4 regions of the Colwellia sp. KS18-150 genome follow, and region 1 is predicted to be linked to each of the others. Evidence: predicted binding sites of a transcription regulator. Region 1 holds the regulator's gene; each other region holds the start of a gene.
The links. The regulator LexA, encoded in region 1, represses DNA repair genes until DNA is damaged. The targets are predictions, from matches to a motif close to TACTGTATNNNNATACAGTA.
Positions count from the first base shown of each region.

Region 2: a site for LexA is predicted at 1,185-1,204, ahead of recA (recombinase RecA). Genes of this name have one in related genera too.
Region 3: a site for LexA is predicted at 902-921, ahead of AC27IF_RS08930 (DNA recombination protein RmuC). Genes of this name have one in related genera too.
Region 4: a site for LexA is predicted at 1,154-1,173, ahead of recN (DNA repair protein RecN). Genes of this name have one in related genera too.

Region 1 covers NZ_BAAJMC010000009.1:40,681-42,867, forward strand. Annotated here, with positions in the region: gene AC27IF_RS12395 (4'-phosphopantetheinyl transferase family protein) at 1-438, shown strand, start outside; gene lexA (transcriptional repressor LexA) at 599-1,231, shown strand; gene coxB (cytochrome c oxidase subunit II) at 1,812-2,187, shown strand, end outside.
Region 2 covers NZ_BAAJMC010000015.1:53,145-55,331, reverse strand. Annotated here, with positions in the region: gene AC27IF_RS15220 (hypothetical protein) at 1-674, opposite strand, end outside; gene recA (recombinase RecA) at 1,255-2,187, shown strand, end outside.
Region 3 covers NZ_BAAJMC010000005.1:25,496-27,682, forward strand. Annotated here, with positions in the region: gene lipB (lipoyl(octanoyl) transferase LipB) at 1-85, opposite strand, end outside; gene ybeD (DUF493 family protein YbeD) at 130-393, opposite strand; gene AC27IF_RS08925 (dodecin) at 554-769, opposite strand; gene AC27IF_RS08930 (DNA recombination protein RmuC) at 934-2,187, shown strand, end outside.
Region 4 covers NZ_BAAJMC010000016.1:46,714-48,900, reverse strand. Annotated here, with positions in the region: gene recN (DNA repair protein RecN) at 1-1,121, opposite strand, end outside; gene nadK (NAD(+) kinase) at 1,279-2,160, opposite strand.

The DNA of each region.
Region 1 (2,187 bases):
AGTATTGAACAAGCCAGCAATATGACCGTAAAGTACTGTGCTGAATTAAATACCGCTGGAATATTCTTACAAAAGACCCTCAAGAAAAAACTTTCATTAAGCCATAGTGGCCAATTTGTCGCCTTTAGTTTTTGTGAGCTAAATGAGAATGTAGGTATTGATATTGAAATATTAGCGGAGAGAAAAATTAAACCATTAATTGAAGCGTTTTTTAGTGCGACAGATCAAAAAATGATAAATGCCGCGGAAAAACCTATGGAGTGTTTTTATCAATTATGGACAGAAAAAGAAGCGGTTACAAAATTGATGAATACTTCAATATTTACATTAATGTCGATACCTTCTATAGAACTGCAGCGAAAACACTCTCTTCATAGTGAAATAGGTGATGATTACGCAGTAACCATTGCAAGAAATAAAAATGAAAACTCAATCTAGCTTTTAGTGTTTAGGTTAGTTATTAAGTCTAAATAATGTCCAGTACTTTATTTAGTTAAGTTGAGGCAAAGGTAAATTAGTAAAACCTTGCACCTGAATCTAAACTGTATATACTAACAGTGTAAATAAATACAGGACTTTGCCTAGAAAGGAAAAGCTTATGTCAGCTATAAATGAATTAAAGCCTTTAACAAATCGTCAACAACAGATATTTGATCTGATCAAAGAAGCAATTAATGACACTGGAATGCCACCAACACGTGCAGAAATTGCAGAGTTTTTTGGTTTTAAATCAGCCAATGCTGCAGAAGAGCATTTAAAGGCACTGGCTAAAAAGGGTTACATTGAAATGTTACCTGGCACCTCTCGAGGTATACGCTTAGCAGAACAGTTCACCCAAGAAGAAGGTTTGCCATTAATTGGCCGTGTCGCTGCTGGCGAACCTATTTTGGCAGAAGAACATGTTGAAGATCATTATCAAATGGATGGTAATCTGTTTCATCCACCAGCAGATTACTTATTACGTGTTAATGGCGAAAGTATGAAAGACATTGGTATTTTAGATGGTGATTTACTTGCGGTACATCAAACGACGGATGTACAAAACGGTCAGGTCATTGTGGCTCGTGTTGAAAACGATGTGACAGTGAAGCGCTTTAAGCGAGAAGGAAATGTCGTTTATTTACATGCAGAAAATGAAGAGTTTTCACCCATTAAAGTTGATTTAAGCTCTCAAGAATTTAATATCGAAGGTATTGCTGTTGGCATTATTCGCAGTGGCAGTTGGATGTAATTAATACCAACCTTTGTAAAAATGGGTAAATGGTTGAGCTGCATTGTGAGCTCAACTTACCTTTAAAACCTCCTCAATTATTCAATTCCTATCAAAAATAATCTGGTCATTAAATGAGCATGTCCAAGTACTTAAGTCATAATGAATAATATTCATCCAAATTATAGTTAAAATTCATACAGCCCATGTACACAAGGCTATAGCTCAACTTAGAGCTCTTACTCTATTGAAATTGTTAGTGTTTATTTTTATATAGCTAAAATATTGTTTGACCTAGATCAAATTTTGAGTGATTCTAGAACAGTAATCGAACAAAAAATAACTGTACAAAAATAATAAGACGTTAGTGCGCTATTCGATAACTGAGTTTCATATCTAAACTTTCTCTGATGGGAGAGTGCTACTCAACGTCAGTTAATTTACTAAAAATATAATAACAAAATTAACAGATAATCAGTTGAATGAGTTGTGATGTACATGACTGTGTTTCTGTTTTCTATTTTTTTATATCCTATTCTAAGCGATGAAAAGTCCTGAACTACTCTTCACGTTGAATTGGTATTGATAGAGGAGAGGTTGAGTGAGTAGAAGTATCCAACGTTGGTTGTTGGGGGGGGGGCTGTTTGTTAGTAGTCTGCTTTCCTGTACAGCTTGGGCAGATTCACAGTTAAATCTGACCAAGGGGGTAACAGCAATTAGTGAAGAAGTATATGACTTACATATGTTTGCTCTTTATATATGTACTGTTATTGGTGTTATTGTCTTCGGCGCTATGTTTTGGTCCATGGCTTTTCATCGAAAATCAAAAGGCGTAAAAGCTGCTGATTTCCATGAAAGTACCTTAGTAGAAATACTGTGGACAGCAATACCTATCCTTATTCTCATTGCTATGGCCGTTCCGGCAACACACACTTTGATTGCCATGGAAAACAATGACAATTCTGAAGTCACCATTC
Region 2 (2,187 bases), on a different contig from region 1:
GGAAATGAGATATCTGTTGAAGTAAAAACAACCTCGTCACTACCTGCTTCTGTTATATAAAAGATGTAGCTGTCTTCATCCATTTTTTGGCTTTCAGTTAGCGCTCCGTAACTTGGTTGACCCATTAACTGTGCTTCATTAAAGCTCTCATCTTCTTCAGACATATAGATGTCAACACCGGCAGAATCTGGGTGCATATTTAAGAAGCGTATATTAAATAAGTCATCATCATTATCATCTTCAATTTCATCGTCATCTCTCACATCAATATCAAATATATGAATATTTGGTGCTGTGATTTCTTCAGAAACGACAATAAACTTGATAGAGTTTTTAGTGATCTGTAACTGGCTTTCGTAAATAACTTCTAAGTCATAATCTTCGTCTTTCCAAGCCAGCTCGATATCGTAAGTATCTTTATCATAAGTTAATCGGCTGCTAATACCTGTATAAGAAACGCCTGTATGTGTGTTTTCGTCATAGTCATCATCATCTTCTTGATCTACTGTTAAGTAGATAGCTGGTGCTGTAGAAGAGATATTGTATAGTTGAAAGTAGCCAGTACTACCATCATCATCATCACTTGAATCACAGCCTGTTAGTGCCAACAGTGTCATTGAAGTGAAAACCAATGGCATATTAAATAATTTAGATAAGTGATCTTTAAAATTCATTACTTTTTCCTTTAAAACATAAGTGTAATCAGCAGTTAGCATGTGAAGCGAATCAAAAAAATATTGCTCTGATACGCGCTAAAACTGGCGATTATTGATGTATTAATGATATTCAATGTTGATATCTTGCATTGGCATAGGAGTACAAAGACAGGCTATTACTAAAACAATTAATACGAAAAGTATGATATTAAAATGAAATGCTATTAGTAAGTCGATTACACAAAGCACATAAAGAAAACACATTTTAACAAAGTTGTTTTTAGCGAGTTTTAGATGATTAAACAGAAAATTGATTTATGTGTTTTATAGGCGAGAGAAAGTACTGTATTAAAATCAATAAACATTGTAATTATTACTGAGTGTATTTGAAAAACACTGTTTAATAACTTTTTTACTAAAAATATGTAAAAGTTATAAAGAGTCAAATAATCCATTTAAAACAGTCTGTTAAAAGTGTGCTTTGTTAGGTTTTTAATCTGAAATAAAAAAAGTTATAAAAAAACTTGATACTGTACGACTATACAGTATACTTGCTTCATCAAAACGAAATAACCCATTAAGTTCCGTGGAGCAAACTATGAAAGACGATAAAGAAAAAGCACTAGCAGCCGCCCTAGGACAAATTGAACGCCAATTCGGTAAAGGTTCAATTATGAAATTAGGCGACAACAACACTATGGACGTAGAAACTATTTCTACTGGCTCTTTAGGTCTTGATATTGCCCTAGGTGCGGGTGGCTTACCATTAGGACGTGTAGTTGAAATTTATGGCCCTGAATCAAGTGGTAAAACAACACTAACGTTAGAAGTTATCGCCCAAGCACAAAAAGAAGGTAAAGTTTGTGCCTTCGTTGATGCCGAGCATGCGCTTGACCCAATTTATGCTGAAAAGCTAGGGGTTAACATTAATGAATTATTGGTTTCTCAACCAGATACCGGTGAGCAAGCATTAGAAATCGTTGATATGCTAACTCGCTCAGGCGCCATTGATGTCATTGTGGTTGACTCTGTTGCTGCTTTAACGCCGAAAGCAGAAATTGAAGGTGATATGGGGGACTCTCACATGGGCCTTCAAGCTCGTATGTTGTCACAAGCGATGCGTAAATTAACGGGTAACTTGAAAAAATCAAATACTATGCTGATTTTCATTAACCAAATCCGTATGAAAATTGGTGTTATGTTTGGTAACCCAGAAACAACAACCGGTGGTAATGCTTTAAAATTCTATGCTTCGGTACGTTTAGATATCCGCCGTATTGGTGCTGTGAAAAATGGTGATGAAATTGTTGGTAATGAAACCCGAGTTAAAGTGGTTAAAAACAAAATTGCGCCACCATTTAAACAAACTGAATTTCAAATTCTATATGGCCAAGGTATTAATAACTTAGGCGAATTAATTGACCTAGGCGTTAAGAATGGCTTTGTTGAAAAAGCGGGTGCTTGGTATAGTTGTAATGGTGAGCGTATCGGTCAAGGTAAAGCGAATGCGGTTAAATATTTAGAAGAGCAT
Region 3 (2,187 bases), on a different contig from region 1:
CTTGCATGGAATGCCATACTTGGCTGTAATCCATAGAGTTTAGCTGACGGACGATCAATGGAATATTTGTTAACGGCTCAGACACACAATTCTCTATTTATATTGAAGTTATAAAAGCGGGTATAAAAATTATAAAACGTAACGTACTTGCTCAATGGCGTTTAAGGTTTTATAGACTTTTTCAATATGTTCTTTACTGGTGACTCGCACGGGAATAGAAACAGAGTGGTAGTTGCCTTTAGAGCTAGGTGTTATCTTGGTGGTATAGTCACCAGGAGTATGTTTTTGAAGCTCAGCAATAATTAAATCGGGTAACTCATCACAAGCAATGCCCATGACTTTAAAGTTTAATACTGTTGGAAATTCTAATAATTCATCGAAATGGGTTTTCATGCTTTTCTCAAATTAGGTCACAGACCTTTAGCCAAATGCGAGCTATATCTTGAGGTTCAAGAAATTTATAGCTGACTAGTTATTTATTGCGCTATTTTATCACTAATCTGTCATAAAGTGCTAATAGTGAGTGCTGAGATAATGGTAATAAGTTATAAAATTAACTGTTCTCAATTCTAAAGCCTATTTTTACTGTCACTTGAAAGTGAGCAACTTTATTATCGACAATGTGACCGCGAGTTTCTACCACTTCAAACCAATCAAGATTAGTGACACTAAACGCAGTTTCAGATATTGCGTTTTGAATAGCTTCTTCAATACTATTGGGAGAAGTACCCACGATTTCAAGTTTTTTATAGGTGCGATGGTTAGACATGATTTATCCATTAAAGTTAAGGGGCTTAATGTAAAGGTAGCTGATCAGAAGATTTTAGCCAGAAATCTACTCGTGTATTAGCCCTAAACTTACCTTAAATGACTAGTCGAATAATAAAAGGTATGTTTTAATACCTGTTATTATTTACAGTGTTTGGTTTGTATATGATTATTAATCTTAGTCAACTTGATCCTATCCTTATTGTTATTGCCTGTGCTCTTGTGCTTTTAGCCATCATGTTGTGGCAAAGCTTTCGCATAAAACAACTGTCTGGGCTTTTGCAGACAACCGCTAATCGATTAGACACTTCGGCAACTGAAACCCAGCACTTTGTTTCTCAATCGATGGAAAGTCAGCAATTACGGTTACAAAACAGTTTTGAACAACAAATGGCTGATTTACGCATCAAGCTGCTTAGAGAGTTAAGCAGTCAAAAGGAGCAACTTAGTCAAAGCCAAAATCAAGCGCTAGAACAATTAATTACCCATTTAAATAAAGCCACGCAAGCGAGTAGGGAAGAGCTTAGTCGCTCCCTTAATCAAAGTAGCGAGCAAATGGCGAAACGTATCGATGGTTTAACACAAAATACTGATTTACGTTTAAAAGAAATAAGCCAAGGTGTTGAAAAGCGCCTAAGTGAAGGCTTTGAAAAAACAACGAAAACCTTTAGCGATATATTACAGCGTTTAGCCTTGATTGATGATGCCCAGAAAAAAATTACCGATTTGTCGAATAATGTAGTGAGTTTACAAGAGGTACTAAATGATAAGCGCTCACGTGGCGCTTTTGGTGAGGTACAGCTCAATGGCTTAATTCGTAATGTGTTACCTGAGCAAAGTTTCAAATTACAGCATACTTTATCAAACGGTAAAATTGCTGACTGTGTGCTGTTCTTACCTGAGCCCACGGGCAATGTGGTTATCGACTCAAAATTTCCGTTAGAAAGTTACCGAACTATGATGGATGTAGAGCAAGATGAACTGGTACGTAAAACAGCGCAAAGGCAGTTTAAAGTTGATATCAAAAAGCATATTAATGATATTAGTGATAAATATTTAATCGATAAAGAAACGGCTGATGGCGCGATTATGTTTATTCCTGCGGAGGCTATTTTTGCTGAGATTCATGGCCATCAAAATGACCTAGTTGATTATGCTAATAAAAAACGTGTGTGGTTAGCATCTCCAACGACATTAATGGCTATTTTAACTACCGCTCGCTCAGTCCTTAAAGATGAAGCAACACGCAGTCAAATTCATATTATTCAGGCTCATTTATCACATTTGTCTCAAGACTTTGACCGTTTTAAGGGGCGATTCGCTAATTTGGCAAAACATATCGATCAAGCAGCCAGTGACGTAAAACAAATTAATACCTCAGCCACTAAAATATCTTCTCGATTCGAAAAAATAGAGCAG
Region 4 (2,187 bases), on a different contig from region 1:
GCGGCAGTATTTCTTGATGCAGATAAAGCCATGGCTGCGTCGTAGTATTTTTGTTCAGTGTTATGTAACTCATCTAATATACTGTCTATCCTTGAGCTATCATGACAAATGTCGGCTAATTCCTTTTTAAGTGATTGGTGAAAATCAGCTAATTTCTCAGGCGCTAGGGCATGCTTTTTCGACAATTGTAGTGTGGTAGAGTAGCGCTCTTCAATAATGGCGTAAGCTTGTGGGTCAAGTTCAAGCTGTTGATAATAATGTGTTAAATCAGAGCTAGCGTCTTCAAGCTGAATAACACTGTTATTAAGGGTTTCAGCAATGTTACTAAGCTCTTTATCGATAGCAGCTAAATTAGAAACATTTTCGCTACACTGCCTTAACGAGTCGAGTACGTTAAAGTTTTCATTTTCAGAGAGTGTTTGCAAAGACTGTAGCGTAGTATCGAGTAGATCTTGAGCATTTGCGTGTCGTTTATAGTCACTTTCTAAGGTTGCAAATTCACCTTGTTGAGGATCAAACTCATCAAGCTCATTAACTTGATATTGAATTAGCTGTTGTTGTGCATCTCGCTGCAATTTGTTTTCTTGTAGTTGTGTTAGCTCTTTATTGAGCTTGTGCCATTGTTTGGCGTAATGTTTTACTGCATCAATAAGCGGAGAATGATCTGCGTATTCGTCAAGTAACTTACATTGCTCACTCGACTTAACAATAAGTTGATGATCGTGTTGACCATGAATGTTAATTAATAACTGACCTATTTCTTTAAGTTGTACCAGTGGCACTTGGCTGCCGTTTATATAAGCCTTAGAACGGCCTTCACTTGAAATTACTCGGCGTAAAATACACTCGCTATCTTGCTCTAACGCTAAATCGTGTTGAGACAGCCACTGTTGCGCATTGTGATTGTTTTTTGTGTCAAATGTAGCGGCAAGTTCAGCTTTTTTGCAATTGGGTCTAACAGCATTTGAGGTCGCTCTATCACCTAAACATAAGCCTAAGGCATCTATTGCGATTGATTTTCCAGCGCCTGTTTCACCCGTGATAGTTGTCATACCTGACTGCCAATCAATATCGAGAGATTTAACAATGGCGAAGTTTTGAATGTTTAGTTGTAAAAGCATAATGCCTAAGCTCAATTACTGTATAAATACTTAGCTGTTAATTTATACAGTAATTGTTTTTTATGCAAGTAATTTATAAAAATACTTAGTAAGGTTTTCCCTATCGCTGATGGGTTAGGGCTTGAGGCATTTTGATAATGTGAAAACGTTAATGCGATTAATAAAGTTTATTACCCCAACTCAGTTTACTGCGTAGTACATTAAAGTAATTATGATCAGTAGGGTGCACAAGTCGTATGGTGTTTTCGCTCTTCTTAATAATAACTTCATCACCTGGCATTACCGCCAAGATAACGTGACCATCACAACTTACTTGTAAACTTTCTTGGTTTTCATTAGCTAAAATCAGTTTGATTTCGCTATCACCATCAACAACAATTGGTCTACTCGTCAGTGTATGCGGAAACATAGGCACTAAGGATAAGGCATTCAAGTTAGGCGTTAAAATGGGGCCACCTGCTGACATAGAATAGGCTGTGGAGCCGGTAGGTGTTGAAATTATTAAGCCGTCAGAACGCTGACTAAACATAAAACTATTGTCTATGTATACTTCAAACTCAATCATGCTCGCTACTTTGCCCGCATGAAGAACTGCTTCATTTACTGCACTGTTAGAGCTTTTCAATTTACCATGACGGTAAACTTCTGCCTCAATAATGAAACGTTGCTCTGAATGAGACTCACCAGCTAATATTTTTGTTAATGGTGTAATAATGTCATCAGGTGAAAGATCCGTTAAGAAACCGAGGTTACCACGGTTAACACCGATTACGCCTATATCAAAACAAGCTAAAACTCTTGCTGCGCCAAGCATATAGCCGTCACCACCAACAACAATGGCGAGGTCTGCTTGCTCACCTATTTCAGTGAGAGAACAAATGTTAATCTTGTCTACTTTTAATGAGCTAGCAACTGAATTCTCAACGAGTATTTGATATTTATTATCAGTTAGGTATTGATGAAGTGCGGTAATGGTTGCACTTGCACCTTGGTGGTTGGGCTTGCCGATAAGTCCAATTGTTTTATAGTGTTTAGCCATAACAATTATTTCGTCATTTAGATCTAA